Regions from separate parts of the Variovorax sp. 01T432 genome, predicted to be linked through region 2. Evidence: riboswitches for the same ligand, from Rfam matches in the RefSeq annotation. Region 2 holds a riboswitch; the other holds the start of a gene.

Region 1 (7,512 bases), on a different contig from region 2:
TTCGCATCAGGAGCGCCAGCGCCCGCCGTTCATGTCTTCCCACAAGGATTCGGACATGCGCGTGGTTGTACTCGGCGCCGGCTTGCTCGGCGTCACATCCGCCTATTACCTTCAACAGCTGGGCCACGAGGTGACCGTGGTCGATCGGCACTCGACGCCCGCGGCCAAGGCGCGCGGGCGCGTGGCCGAGGACGCGGCCGCTCCACGGGACGCCGCCGCCGCCTCTCTCGCGGGCGCGGGAAATCGGGAAGGCTGGCGCAGGCTGCATGCACGCCTGCGGCGAAGCCTTGCCGGCCTGCTCGACCGAGCCATCGGCATGCGCCACAAGTCCGATCCCATGGAAAACCTCGTGCGCCTGGCTGCCTACAGCCGCAGGAGCGTCCGCGCGTTGAGCGACGAAGTCGGCATGCCGCAGAGCGCGCGCACCAGCGGCCTCCTGAACTTCTTCACGGACGCCGACACCTTCGGCCACCGGTCGGCACGTGCGCAGCACTGGCGCAAACTGGGCTGCGAGGAGCGCCTGCTGACCGCCGCCGAGGCAGTCGTCATGGAGCCCGCCCTTCGATCGATCCACGACCAACTCGCCGGCGCCACCTACTCCCTCGAAGATCCGGCGCGCGACCCCGGCCAGTTCGCGGCAAGCCTCGTCTTCCTGTGCCGGGCTGCCGGTGTGCGCTTCATGATGAAGCACACCGTCGTCTCGCTCCAGGAGCACGACGGCCGCATCGACCATGTGGAGTTGGCCGACGCCGAGGGTCGTCCGAGCACCCTGCGCGGCCAGGCCTATGTGCTGGCGCTCGGGAGTTCGAGCGTGCCTCACGCGGAGCGCCTGAAGATCGCGATGCCGCTGCGCTTCGCGCGCGAGTACATCGTCACCATCCCATTGAAGGACCCGGCCCGCGCCCCGCGCCTGACGCTGCGGGACCGCCAAGGCAAGCTCCGCATTGCTCGTGTCGAGACGCCCACCGGCGAGTGCCTGCGTGTTTCCGGCACCGTGCCCTCCAGCCCCGACGAACAGGGCGAACCCGACTCGGACCGCTTCCATGCCATCCTGCGCCGCATCGACATGCTGTCATGAGCGGACTGCGGCCGGAACTCGAGTTCGCGTTCACGGGGCTCTAGCACGGCCGGGCCCGCGCGGCCTACAATCGCCGCACTGCAGGAGAGCGGGCCGCGCCAGCGGCCCCACCGAAGGCGCAAACTCCCATAAACGCTCAGGTCGACTCACGAGATGAGCCTGTACTGCACCAACTGTCAGAGCCGTCTGGAGAGCCATCGCACCGCTTCAAGGTGGGCGCGATGCACCGAAGGAGCAAACCCGTTGCGGGCGCAGCGGGTGAATCTCTCAGGTACCGAGGACAGGGGGAGCGGCAACTTGGACCGAGCGTCCGGTTGCTCTTCGTTCGTCGAGGCTTCCGTTCCCGTTCGTCCAAGCGCTGCAACCTTCATTGGTGATTCACATGCGCGTGATCGTTCTTGGCGCCGGCCTGCTCGGCGTGACCTCGGCTTACTACCTCCAGCAACTCGGCCACGAGTGACCGTGATCGACCGACAGGCCACACCGGCGGCCGAAACCAGCTTCGCCAACGGCGGCCAGATCTCCGTCAGCCATGCGGAACCCTGGGCCAACCCGGGCGCGCCGCTGAAGGTGCTGCAATGGCTCGGCAAGGAAGATGCCCCGCTGCTGTTCCGAATTCGTGCGGACATGCGCCAGTGGCTGTGGGGCCTGCAGTTCCTGCGCGAATGCACACCGGCGCGCACCCGCCACAACATCGAGCAGATCGTTCGCCTGGGCACCTACAGCCGGGAGACCCTGCAGCAATTGCGCCGCGACACGGGCCTCAGCTACGACCAGCGCACGCAAGGCATCCTGCACTTCTACACGACGCGCAAGGAATTCGATGCCGCCCTGAAGCCCGCCGAACAGATGCGCGCACTCGGCTGTGACCGCCGGGTGATCTCCGCGGACGAGGCCGTGAAGATCGAACCCGCGCTGGCCCACATCCGTGCCCAGCTGGCAGGCGCCACCTATACGGCCGAAGACGAGTCGGGCGACGCCAACCGCTTTGCGCGCGAGCTGGTCGCGCTGGCCGCCGCCGCGGGCGTGCGCTTCCTGATGAGCCACACCGTGACAGCGCTGCGCGAAGCCGCCGGCCGCATCGATCATGTGGAGGCCACCGACAGCGAAGGCCGTTTCCAGCGCATCCGCGGCGATGCCTTCGTCGTGGCGATGGGCTCGCTGAGCCCGCTCTACGCGGCGCCGCTGGGCATCCGGCTGCCGATTTACCCGGCCAAGGGCTACTCGGTCACCATGCCGGTCAAGGATGCATCGAAGGCGCACCAGGTTTCGCTGACCGACGACGAGTTCAAGCTCGTGTTCTCGCGCTACACATCGGCCACTGGCGACCGCCTGCGCATCGCCGGCACGGCCGAACTCAACGGCTACGACCGCGACCTCAACCGCGTGCGCTGCGAGGCGATCGTTCGGCGCGTCGAGCAACTGTTCCCCGGCGCCGGCGATGCAACCGAGGCCCAGTTCTGGACCGGCCTGCGTCCGGCGACGCCGAGCAACGTCCCGTTGATCGGCGCCACGAAGCTTCCCAACCTGTTCCTGAACACCGGACACGGCACCCTGGGCTGGACCCACGCCTGCGGTTCCGGCAAGTCGATCGCCCGCATCGTGAGCGGCCTGGCGCCGGAGGTGGACTTCGCCTTCACCGGGATTGCAGGATCAGGAAAGGCCCCGGCTCAATCGTCGCTGGTAAAGACCGTCAAGACGCCGGTATAGCCGTACAGGTGATGCCGCGCGATTTCGCCCGCGGCAAAGAACCCGACCAGCGGCACGTCGCCGAGCGCGTGCCGCACGATCTGCAGCTCGGCGCCGGGCGCTCCGAAATGCGGCCCGCCCCTGCCCGCGCAGCTGACATAGACAGCACCGGCGATGCGCCGCGCCGGATGCGGCGCCGCCTCGGCTTCGCCGGCGGCGACCTCGCGCGCGGTCGCCAGCGTCTGCTCCTGGGGTTCGAGTTCCTCGCGGATTTCGGCGCACACCCGCATCAGGTCCGCACGTGCGGCCTGCGCGTTGCGGCGGCAGAAGCTCATGCGCATGCCGGCCTCGGCGACGTCCGCGATCGCCACGCCGCGGCGCGTCGGATCGAGCCCGATGATGTGACGAACGAGCACGTCCGCGCCCAGGTCGCGCGTGCGGCGGATGCCGTCGCTGCCGGGGTGGGCGAGCCCGACAAGCGTCGCGCGCACGGCTTCGATCGCCTGCTCGGGCTGATCGAGCGACACGTGAAGATCGGCCAGCAGCACGTCGAGCGCGGGCTGTCCGTCGAGCTTGAGCAGCAGATTACCATCGGCCTCGGTGATCTCGCGCTCGGGCGAGACGGGCTGGCAGCCCTGGGTGACACGCGAGACCAGCCGCACGCCTTCGCCGAACACGACGCCCGACATCCCGCCCGAGAACACGCCACCGACCGCGCCCTGCCCCCGGATGTTGCCGTTGCCGCCGATGGCGAACTGCAGGGAGCCGGCGCGGCCCGAAGACAGCCCGCCGAAGAGATAGCCGGTATCGGTGCGTTGCGCCATCTCGTCGATCAACTCGCTGAGTTCAGGCGTGCGCGGGTCGGCATGCACGAGCGCGGTGTGGGCCGAAAAGCCGCTCATCTCGGTGTTGGTCAGGGGGGCCACGCCGGAGAACACGCGGTACTGGTCGCTCGGCAGCTCGCACAGCATCACGCTGAGGGCAGGTTCGTCGAAGTATTCGGCGTTGTTGGCAGCGACGCCCACACCCACGGTGCCTGACCAGTCCGTGATCTCGGGCAGCTCGGCACCGAGGTGGTCGAGGATCTCCTGTGCATCGGCTGCGTAGTGGTCGGTGATGTAGAGCAGGCCCAGCGTGGGCGAGTGGGCGTAATCGGGCAGCGCCATCTGCGCCCGCAATTGGGCGAGCACGAGGCCGGCCGCCATGCGCCATTGCGGATGGGTGGCGTGACCGGAAGGAAACAGCTTCATGCGACCGATTCTCGCTCGGCTGGACTCGGAGAATTTCTCAGCGTGCGCGAGTCCGCTTGCGCGCTGGGGCCTTGGCCGCCGGGGCCTTCTTCTTCGCGGCGGCGCCCGGCTTGGGCGCCGGCTTGTCGGGGGTCGCCGCGACCATCGCCTTGCCGACGGCGTCCGCCAGCGGCTGAGCCATCGCCGGCATCTTCAAGTGCGCGGCATCCTGCAACGCCGAGGCAGCGATCTGCTGGAACTGCTGCGTCAGCGCACCCCACCATTGCAGCGGGTCGACGACGCCGCCGGCCGCTTCCGCCGGCGCGGCGGCGGCGGTTTCAGCGGACTCGGTTTCGTTCCGTGGCGCCGCCGGCTGGGGAGCCACCGCCGGGGGCTGCGCGCCGAACATGGACGAAGGTGCGGGTGCCGCCGCAGCGGGCTGCCGCGTGAACGCGTTGGCCAGGTCTTCCATGCGCACGTTCATGCCGCGCAGGGTCGAGAGCGTCATCTTCTGCACCTCGAGCGCCTGGATCGTGGCCTTGAGCGCATGGCCGTTCTGCTCGAGCCAATACTGAACGGTCTTGAGTTCCTGGATGCGCTTGTCCACCTCCTCGACACTGAGCGTGGGCGCGACCCAGCTCGACAGGCTCGGCATGCCGGGCACCGCGCTCGGGCCGGCCGTGGCGGCGGCGCCCGTCAGGTTCCTGAGAAAGTCGAAACCCGGGACGAACTGGCTGAAGGCGAAAGGCGTGCTCGAGTCGCTCATGGGAAGTCTCCAGGAGAGTGGTTTTTGTGCAGCCAGCTTACTCCATGAAAACGCCCCTATGGGCGCCTCGGCGCGTCTCAGTGCTTGTGCTCGCCGCCGGCGGGAGCGGCGGCGCCCGCCAGCACCGGCACCTTCAGTTCCAGCGTGCTCTTCTGCCCCTTCGCATCCTCGAAGCGCAACGTCAGCGGCACCGTGCTGCCGCTGGTCAAGGGCTGCTTCAGGTCCATCATCATGATGTGATAGCCCCCGGCCTTGAGTTCGACCGTCTGCCTTGCCGGCAGTTCGAGCCCCGGCACCTCGCGCATGCGCATGGTGTCGCCCTCCATCTTCATCTCGTGGACCGCCGCCACGCCGGCCACCGGGGTCGAGGCGCCGACCAGCCGCGCGCCCGAGGGGGCGCTGAGCTTCATGAACGCGCCCGTGCCACTCTGTCCCGGCACCGAGGCGCGAATCCATGCGTCGCGCACGTCGACCGCCGCCACGCCCGGTGCAAGCACATCGAGTCGGACCGCCGGGCTCGCCAGGCCTTCCGTCGAGGTGCCGCTGGCCGGCACCTGCGCCCAATCGGCGCTGCCGGCATCGCAAGTCTGCAGCACCTTGAACCACAGCACGCCCGGCGTCGCGGGCAGCCTGCCGCGCAGCAGAAACTCTGCCTGCGCCTTGCCCGACAGCGCCGCCTGCGGCGACTCCGCGGTCCAGCGCACTTCGCCGGCGTCGTCTCCGGCCGCCTTCTGCACCTCGAGCTTCCAGCCCTTGAGCGCCTGAGCCTCGGAGAAGGCAAAGCCCTTGGGCAAACGCACGGTGATGCCGGTCGTGCTGCCGGCATCCTTGCAGGGATGGCCGACGTGGAAGGCCGCCTCGTAGTCGCTGCCGGCGCTGCCGCCGCCCGGCGGCAGTGTCACGTGGGCGAAGCTGCCGCCCGCGCCAGTCAGCAGGAGACAGGCGGCCAGGTTCTTGAGGACGTAACGGGAGTTCATGGGAAGTTCCTTTGAAGACATTGGGAGTCAGAGGTCGAAGCGGAGTTCAGCGGTGTAGGTGCGCTGCGGATAGGGGTGAAAGTTCCAGTACTGGTAGTTGTTGGCGTTGTCGATGCCCAAGGCCGCCGACCAGTGCTTGTCGAACTGGTAGCGCACGCGGTAATCGACGGTGAAGTACTTGCTCGCGGCGGTATAGGCGAAGCCATTGATGTCGCTGTTGTCGAGCGTGGAGTACTGCTTGCCGCTGTAGCGCGCGGCCATGGTGAAAGCCCAGCGCGCATCGGGCTTCCAGGTGGCAACCGCCGTGGCGCGCCACGCCGGCACGCGCGGCTGCTGCTTGCCCACGCTGGCCGGAAAGGCTGCGTTGGCGGTGATGCGCGAGTCGGCATAGGTCAGGCTGCCGCCCAGGTCCAGGCCCTTGATGAAGACGTCGGCGCCCTGGTAGGCCATCTCCACTCCGGTCGTGCGCATCTGGTCGACGTTCTGCACGCGCGAGACGGTGGTCGAGCCCGGGATGAGCTGCGAGTAGAGCGCATCGCGCGTGGTCTCGTGAAACAGCGTCACGCGCGCGAGACCCTGACCCAGGTCCTTCTCGGCCGTGAGCTCGGAGGTCCACGACCGCTCGGGCTTCAGGTTCGGATCGTTGATGAAGGACAGCGCGCCGCCCGAGGTCGCGCCGTAGAGCTCGCCCACCGTCGGCATCCGGACGGCGCGCCCGGTCGACGCCTTGAGCACCGTGTCGGCGCTCCACTGATACGCGACGGCGGCCTTGGGCGAGACGTGCGACTCGTGCCGGTCGCCGTAGTCGAGCCGGCTGGCGCCGCTCGCGCTGAAGCCCTCCTGTGCGCGCCAATCCTCGAAGCGCAGGCCCAGCACCGTCTTCCACCGGGGAGCGAAAGCCCAGGTGTCCTGCGCCCAGAGGCTGCGCAATTCGGAGCGCCCGCCCACGTCGGTCACTGGCGTGCCGGCGGGGCCGTCCTGCCAATCGCCGATCACCCCGGACTTCAGGATGCGCAGTTTGTACGCATCGCGCTGCACCCCGAAGTCGACGATGTGCGCGCTGCCTTGCGGGCGCCATGTGCCACGTGCGCCAAGCGTGTTCCAGCCGGTGCCGTTCTGGTCCTGCAGCGTGCCGGCCCCGCCACCGGCCGCCGGCGGCAGCGCGACCGTCGGCACCCGGAGCTGGTCGCTCGCGTCGTCATAGAGACTGGCCGTGACTTCCCAGTCCCACTCGCCCCTGGTGTTGCTCTTGACCGAGAGCCCGTGCATCAGCTGCGTCTGCCTCTCGTTGCTGAGGTTGTAGTCGCCCGGCGAGAGATTGAAGCTGCGCCCGTCGATGTTGACCAGCCCGCTGTAGATGGGCTGCCCCGCCGGGTTGCGCAAGTAGGTGTCGGGCCGGCCTTCCGAGCCGTTCCGCCACCAGCCGAGCGTGTAGGCGGCGCGTACCGTCGACGAGAAGTCGTAGGCCAGCTTCAGTTTGGCATGGTCCTGCACCGTGTGATATGCGGTCGCGGTGCCGAGGATGTACCAGGGATTGTTGTTGCGATCCAGAGCCGCGACCGCGCCGGTCACCGGGGTCCCGGCGGCGCCGGGCGTTCCGGCACTCAGGGCCCGGGTCGGAAATGTCAGCGGTTGCCCGTGGCTGTCGATGCGGTTCACGTCGATCCACCAGGACCAGTCGCCGCTCTTGCTGCCGATCGATGCGCTGCTCTGCCAGCCGTTGAAGCTCGTGTGCGTGTTGTAGAGATCGAAGGGCTGCGAGAAGTAGCCCGA
Region 2 (7,512 bases):
CGTTTTCGCGGTGACCCACGAGAACATCCCGGCTTCGCTGCTGTCGGGCAAGTTCGTCGAGCGGGCCGAAGCGGCGCTGCGCCGCTGACCGCACGAAGTCATGGGCGCCGGTCGGGCGCGCTTGTCACCGGCGTCGCCGCTTCATGCAGCGGAACGAGGAAGTTCAGCTGGTCCAGCCGCATCGCGGCGAGCCCGTCCTCGCGTCGTTCCACCAGGTAGGAGGTGATGGCGCAGTTCGGCACGTCGCCCCGCCGGTCGATGTCCAGGATCTGCTGCTCGTCCATGTGTTCGAGCAGGTAGCGCATGCAGTTGACGGTGACCTGGTGCGCGACCACCAGGACGCGCCGGTCCGCGTATTCGCGCGTCACCATTTCGAGCAGGCTGCGCAGCCGCAGGATGACGTCGCACCAGCTCTCGCCGCCGGGCGGCCGGAAGTAGAACTTGCCGACCAGCTGGCGCTGCTCATCGAGGGCGGGATGGATCTGCCCGATGCCCAGCTTGGTGAGCCCATCCAGGATGCCGAACTCCTTCTCGCGCAGCCGTTCGTCGATGCGCAGCACGATCGGCGCGCTGGCCATGCGGCTGCGCTCGGCGACGAGGCGGGCGGTCTCGCGCGCGCGCACATAGGGCGAACAGAGGATCACTTCGGGTTGCGCGTCGGGCTGCAGCCTGGCGAACCAGTCGCCCAGCGCGATCGACTGCGCCACGCCGAGTTCGGACAGCGGCACGTCGACGTCGCGCCATGCCAGATCGATCACGGGCAGGCCGCCGGCCTCCGCCGCGTGACGCGCGATGTTGCCGGCGCTCTGTCCGTGGCGCACGAGCCAGAGGGTGCGGGGCCAGTGGGGTTGCATGGGAGAGATGATAGGAATCAGCTTCCCCTATGCCTCGTAGGCCGAAGCCGGATTCGCCGGAACGCCTTGATATTGCTCCCCCGCAGTCACAGTTGGAAATGCGCTTGGGGAGGGCGAATTCTTGACCATCGCAAAGGAAGCAGATGCGAGGTCGCGCGCCTTGGCAGCAAATTCTCATGGACTCGGGCCGCCTGTACAGGTTCATCAGCGACGAGGCAGGGCGCACGGTTGACGAGCGATCCCTGGGCTTGAAAGTCGAGAAGGACCTGGGAATCGAAGGCCGGTTGGAGTAGCGCCTTCAGGCGAGATCAGCGATCGGCACGCAACTGCAGAACAGGTTGCGGTCCCCGTAGACGTTGTCGACGCGGCCGATCGGCGGCCAGTACTTGGCCTCCTTGAGCGTCGCCAGCGGGAAGGCGCCGAGCTCGCGCGAATAGGGCCGCGCCCATTCGGTGCCGAGCAGGCTCGCCGCCGTGTGGGGCGCGTGCTTGAGCGGGTTATCTTCCCTGGGCCAAACGCCTTCCTCGACGCGCCGGATCTCGCCGCGAATGGCGATCATGGCGTCGATGAAGCGGTCGAGCTCGGCCAGCGGTTCGCTCTCGGTCGGCTCGACCATCAGCGTGCCCGGTACCGGGAAGCTCAGCGTCGGCGCATGGAAGCCGTAGTCGATCAGCCGCTTGGCGACATCCTCCGCCGTGACGCCGCTCGTCTCCTTGAGCGGGCGCAGGTCGAGGATGCACTCGTGCGCGACGTGGCCGTTGGGGCTCGCGTAGAGCGTGGGGTAGTGGTCCTTCAGGCGCGCGCTGATGTAGTTGGCGCTGAGGATCGCGGTCTCGGTCGCGGCCTGCAGGCCGGCCGCGCCCATCATGCGGCAGTACATCCAGCTGATCGGCAGCACGGCGGCATTGCCCAGCGGCGCCGCCGACACCGCGCCCACGCCGTGCGACGCGACACCCGCCGTCGCATGCCCGGGCAGGTAGGGCACGAGGTCTTCCACCACGCACACCGGCCCGACGCCCGGGCCGCCGCCGCCGTGCGGAATGCAGAAGGTCTTGTGCAGGTTCAGGTGGCTCACGTCGCCGCCGAATTCGCCGGGCGCGGCCACCCCGACCAGCGCGTTCATGTTTGCGCCGTCGACGTAGACGCGGCCGCCGTGCGCATGCACGATCTCGCACAGCTCCTTCACGCGGGTCTCGAACACGCCGTGGGTGCTTGGGTAGGTGATCATCACCGCGGCGAGCCGGCCGGCGTGCTTCTCGCACGCGCGCTTCAGGTCGTCGATGTCGACGTTGCCTTCGGCATCGCAGGCCGTCACCACCACCTGCATGCCCACCATCTGCGCGCTGGCCGGGTTGGTGCCGTGCGCCGAGGAGGGGATGAGGCAGACGTCGCGGTGCCCCTGGCCCTTGGCTTCATGGAAGGCCTTGATCGCCAGCAGGCCGGCGTACTCGCCCTGGGAGCCGGCGTTGGGCTGCAGGCTGATGCCCGCGTAGCCCGTGGCCTCGCAGAGCCAGGCGCGCAGCTGGGCGTCGAGCTGCGCGTAGCCCTGCAGCTGCTCGGCCGGCGCGAAGGGATGGATGTTCGCGAACTCGGGCCAGGTGATCGGGATCATCTCGCTGGTCGCGTTGAGCTTCATGGTGCAGCTGCCCAGCGGGATCATGCTGCGGTCGAGCGCCAGGTCCTTGTCGCTGAGGCTGCGGATGTAGCGCAGCATCGCGGTCTCGCTCTTGTGGGTGTTGAACACCGGATGCGTGAGGAAGGCGCTGGTACGGCGCAGGTCCGGGGGAATGCGCGGCGTGATCGTGCCCGAGAGTTCCTCGAAGCGCGGCATCGGCGTGCCGGCGGGCACGAACAGTGCCCACAGGGTCTCGATGTCGGCGCGCGTCGTGGTCTCGTCGAGCGAAATGCCCAGGTGGTGCTGCAGCCGCTGGCGCAGGTTGACGCTGGCGGCGTGCGCGCGCTCCTGGATCTTCGCCGTGTCCTCGCCGGTCTTGACGGTCAGCGAGTCGAAGGCGGTGGCGTTGACGATCTCGCGGCCCATCTGCTCCAGGCCCTGCGCCAGCACCGCCGTCAGCGCGGCGACGCGCTGCGCGATGCGGGTCAGGCCCTGGGGCCCGTGGTAGACCGCGTACATGCTGGCGACCACCGCGGGCAACACCTGTGCGGTGCAGATGTTGGAGGTGGCTTTCTCGCGGCGGATGTGCTGCTCGCGCGTCTGCAGCGCGAGGCGGTAGGCGGGCCGGCCGTGCGTGTCCACGCTGACGCCGACCAGCCGCCCGGGCAGCGAGCGCTTGAACGTGTCGCGGCAGGCCAGGTAGGCGGCGTGCGGGCCGCCGTTGCACATCGGCATGCCGAAGCGTTGCGTGGTGCCGCAGACGATGTCTGCATCCCATTCGCCCGGGGGCACCAGCAGCGTGAGCGCGAGCAGGTCGGCCGCCACGCAGAAGGCGGCGTCGCATTCGTGCGCGTGGCCGGCGAGCGGGCGCAGGTCATGCACATGGCCGGTGGTGGCCGGGTACTGCGCGAGCACGCCGAAGAAGTCGCCGCTCGTCATGAGGTGCGGCAGGGTCTCGGAGACGGTGCTGACCTTCACCTCGATGCCCAGCGGCGCGGCGCGTGTCTTGATGACCTCGATGGTCTGCGGATGGCAGTCGCCCGACACCAGGAAGACCTTGCTCTTGCTCTTGACGCTGCGCCGGGCCAGCGTCATCGCCTCGGCCGCCGCGGTGGCTTCGTCGAGCATCGAGGCGTTGGCGATGGCCATGCCGGTGAGGTCGCACACCATGGTCTGGAAGTTGAGCAGTGCTTCCATGCGGCCTTGGGAAATCTCGGCCTGGTAGGGCGTGTAGGCGGTGTACCAGGCCGGGTTCTCCAGCACGTTGCGCAGGATCACGGCGGGCGTGTGCGTGCCGTAGTAGCCCTGGCCGATGAAGCTTCGCGCCACCTTGTTCTTCGCGGCGATGGCCTTGAGCTCGGCCAGCGCGTCGGCTTCGCTCAGCGCCGCGGGCAGGCGCATCGGCCTGCGGCGGCGGATGGCCGGAGGGACGATGCCGTCGATCAGCTCGGCGCGCGTCGACGAGCCGATGGCGCCGAGCATGCGCGCCTCGTCCTCGGCTTCGATGCCGATATGGCGCGCGATGAATTCCTCGGCGTTCTCGAGGTCGGTGAGCGAGGGCAGGGTGGGCTGGACGGGCGTCGGCATGGATGTGATCAGCTTGGAAGGAACGAGGTACGGAGCAGGAAAGAGGTCGCCGCCGGGCCGCCCCAAGGCGGCCGCGCCTCCCACCCGGGGGGTGGCGAAGCACACGAAGTGGCAAGCCGGGGGGCAGTCATTCGGCGGCCGCCGCCGGGCCGCCCCAAGGCGGCCGCGCCTCCCCCCCGGGGGGGTGGCGAAGCACACGAAGTGGCAAGCCGGGGGGCAGTCATGATTCAGCGATCTTCTGGTAGGCGGCGGCGTCCAGCAGCGCGTCGAGTTGCGAGGGATCGCTCAGGAGCACCTTGAAGAACCAGCCTTCGGCTTCCGGCGCGCTGTTGGCGAGCGAGGGATCGGCGCGCAGCGCTTCGTTGACTTCGGTGACCTCGCCGGACACCGGCATGAAGACGTCGGCCGCGGCCTTGACCGACTCGACCACGCCGGCGACTTCGCCCTGCGCATAGGTCTCGCCGACGTTGGGCAGGTCGACGAAGACGACATCGCCCAGCGCGTCCTGCGCGTGCACGGTGATGCCGACGACGGCGACGCCGTCGCTGCCGGCATCGACCCATTCGTGGTCCTTGGTGTACTTGATGCTCATGAAAAGACTCCTGGTTGGAAATTGATCAGCCGGCCATCATCCACGGAAATAACGCGTCGGCACGAAGGGCATGGTGCTCACTTCCATCGGCACGGGCTTGCTGCGCACGATCGCCTGGATGCGGGTGCCGGGCTCGGCGTAGGCCAGCGCCACGTAGGCCATCGCGATCGGCCGATCGACCGTCGGGCTCAGCAGTCCGCTGGTCACCTTGCCGATCAGAAGACCCTCGAAGGATTGCAGGGGCGTGCCGTCGCGCACCGGCACGCGTTCCAGCGCGACCAGGCCGACCCGCTTGCGCTTCAGGGTGTCGTGGTCCAGGTGGCCCGCGGTGCCGCTGGCGGCCGTGAGCTGCGCAAGAATCCGCGCCGCGCCCGGGAAGCCGCCCTCGCGCGCGCCGCCGGCGCGGCGCACCTTCTGCATCGCCCAGCCGAGCGAGGCTTCGACCGGCGTGGTGCTTTCGTCGATGTCGTTGCCATAGAGGCAGAGCCCGGCTTCGAGCCGCAGCGAGTTGCGCGCGCCCAGGCCGACCGGCTTGACCTCGGGCTGCGCCAGCAGCAAGCGGGCGAGGGCCTCGGCATCCTTCGCGGCCACCGAGATCTCGAATCCGTCTTCACCGGTGTAGCCGCTGCGCGTGACGAAGGCCGCCAGGCCGCCGATGCGCACTTCGCCGCCCGTCATGAAGACGAAGCGCTCGACGCCCGGCGACAGGCGCGCGAGCGTGCCGGCGGCGAGCGGGCCCTGCAGCGCCAGCAGCGCATGGTCGGGCATCGGCTCGACCTGGCAGCGCTGGCCGATCTTCGCGCGGATGTGGGCGATGTCGGCCGCCTTGCAGGCGCCGTTGACGATCACGAAGAGCGAGTCCCGGCCCTCGTTGAAGAACATCAGGTCGTCGAGGATGCCGCCCTGGTCGTTGAGCAGCAGGCCATAGCGCTGCTTGCCGGGGGACAGGCCGATCACGTCGACCGGCATCAACGTCTCGAAGGCGGCGGCGGCGTCGGGGCCCTTGAGGCGCAGCTGGCCCATGTGCGAGATGTCGAACAGGCCGGCGGCCTCGCGCGTGTGCTTGTGCTCGGCCATCAGGCCGGTGGGGTACTGCACGGGCATGCTGTAGCCGGCGAAGGGCACCATGCGGGCGCCGAGCTCGGCGTGCAGGTCGTACAGCGGGGTCTTTTGCAGGACTTCGGCGGGGGCGGGTGAGGAGGCCAAGGCACTCTCCAATAGGGGCAGTCGCTATCCATGACGCAAGCCATGGGCCACCCCTGCTGTCCGCTTTACCTGAGAGATTCGCCCCACGATCGGGGTTTGCTCCTTCGGTGGGCGGCTCTCACTGATCGTTGCTCAGTGGCGGTCCGCCTCTCTCCAGCAAGGAAACGCCCGAAAAAACGAGCGCCTCGTCAGTCCTTTTGCCTGAGCGTTCGGGCCCGATCTCTCGATGGGACCTGCGCCTTCGGCGGCCACGCGGGGGCGCGGCTCTCTCCTGACACGAAAGAGTGTAAGGGATCGGGCAGAGGGCGGTCCCGGGCGCGGCGTCTTCAGTGCACGGCATCGGCCACCGGCAGCAGCATGTCGATGCGTGTGCGGACGGACTCGGCGCGCTCCGGGCCCGCCACCTTCTCGATCTCGGCCAGCATGGCGTTGGCCGTGGACAGCATCGACGTCCGGTCGCGCGCCTCGCGCAGGGTGTCGCGGAACTGCGCGGCGAGCACGGGGTCGCGCCGCACGAACATGCGCTCGCAGAGATCGAACAGGAACATCCGCGTCGTCGCCAGCGAGCGTTTGCCGTCGAAGGCGTCGACCGAGACCGGCGCGGCCTGCGCGAGCGGCGCCGGCACCCGAACGGGCGAGGAGGCCTCCGGCGCCTGCTGCTTCGGCACCAGCAGGAAGCCCTCGTTCACCAGGTGCAGCGCCACCCTTCCAGCCTCTTCGCGGCCGCCGAAGAGTTGGCCGAAATCGGTCACCGAGCGCTGGCCGTCGGCCATCAGCAGCAGCGCTCGCTCGCGCTGGCCCAGCGTGCGGCGGCCCGGCTGGAGTTCCTGGCGGGCCTTGTCGGTCTTGACGAGAAGCATCGGGATCTTGCGGGGTTCGGGATGGAGCACCGCATCATCGGAGGTCGTCGTGACACCCGCGTGAATGCGGCGCCCCCGCGAGTGCGGCGCGGGACGCCCCGGCTTGCTCAGCGCTGGCGCCGCATGAGGTATTCGATGGCCTCGAACAGCGCCTCGCTCACCAGCGCCAGCAGGGCGGCGGGCACGGCGCCGGCGATGAGCAGCCCGCGGTCGTTCAGCGCCAGTCCCGTCACGATGCGCTCGCCGAAGCCGCCCGCGCCGATGAAGGCGGCGATGGTGGCGGTGCCGATGGCGATGGTCGTCGCGGTCCGAACCCCCGCCAGCAAGGTCGGCAGCGACAGCGGCAGCAGCACCAGCCGCAGGCTCTGCGCGCCGGTCATGCCCAGGGCCGTGCCGGCCTCGCGCAGACCCGCGGGCACCTCGGCCAGTCCGGTCACGGTATTGCGCATGATGGGCAGCAGGGCATAGAGCGTGAGGGCGATCAGGGCGGGCACGGTGCCGATCGCTCCGAGCAGCGAGATCAGCAGGGCCAGCAGCGCCAGGGAGGGAATGGTTTGCAGGAGGCCGGTCAGGCCGAGCACGACCGCGCGCACGCGCAGGTGCGGGAACACGAGGATGCCCAGCGGCACCGCGATGAGGATCGCGAGGCCGACCGAGGCCCCGACCAGCAGCAGGTGTTGCCGCGTGAGGCGGCCGAGGTCCGAGCCGAAGAGCTTGGCGGCGAAGCCGCGGGGGACTTCGCCGGATACGGCGGCCTTGCGCGCCAGGAAATCGCGCGCGATCGCATCGAAGGCCTCG

The links. Region 2 has a riboswitch for glycine ahead of gcvT (glycine cleavage system aminomethyltransferase GcvT). Riboswitches for the same ligand answer to the same signal wherever they lie in the genome.
Region 1: another riboswitch for glycine. It lies ahead of AC1DNF_RS13400 (D-amino acid dehydrogenase); the one in region 2 lies ahead of gcvT (glycine cleavage system aminomethyltransferase GcvT).

What each region holds. Positions count from the first base shown of each region.
Region 1 is NZ_JBFTPS010000014.1:78,561-86,072, reverse strand. Features, by position in the region: gene AC1DNF_RS13405 (FAD-dependent oxidoreductase) at 56-1,078, shown strand; glycine riboswitch at 1,150-1,239, shown strand; glycine riboswitch at 1,255-1,372, shown strand; partial or broken gene AC1DNF_RS13400 (D-amino acid dehydrogenase) at 1,461-2,788, shown strand; gene AC1DNF_RS13395 (FIST signal transduction protein) at 2,749-4,017, opposite strand; gene AC1DNF_RS13390 (PhaM family polyhydroxyalkanoate granule multifunctional regulatory protein) at 4,055-4,762, opposite strand; gene AC1DNF_RS13385 (copper chaperone PCu(A)C domain-containing protein) at 4,840-5,739, opposite strand; gene AC1DNF_RS13380 (TonB-dependent receptor) at 5,767-7,512, opposite strand, start outside.
Region 2 is NZ_JBFTPS010000020.1:15,027-22,538, reverse strand. Features, by position in the region: gene AC1DNF_RS16660 (LysR family transcriptional regulator) at 1-88, shown strand, start outside; gene AC1DNF_RS16655 (histidine phosphatase family protein) at 99-854, opposite strand; gene gcvP (aminomethyl-transferring glycine dehydrogenase) at 1,153-4,056, opposite strand; gene gcvH (glycine cleavage system protein GcvH) at 4,277-4,648, opposite strand; gene gcvT (glycine cleavage system aminomethyltransferase GcvT) at 4,685-5,854, opposite strand; glycine riboswitch at 5,901-6,021, opposite strand; glycine riboswitch at 6,034-6,138, opposite strand; gene AC1DNF_RS16635 (hypothetical protein) at 6,181-6,714, opposite strand; gene AC1DNF_RS16630 (ABC transporter permease/substrate-binding protein) at 6,822-7,512, opposite strand, start outside.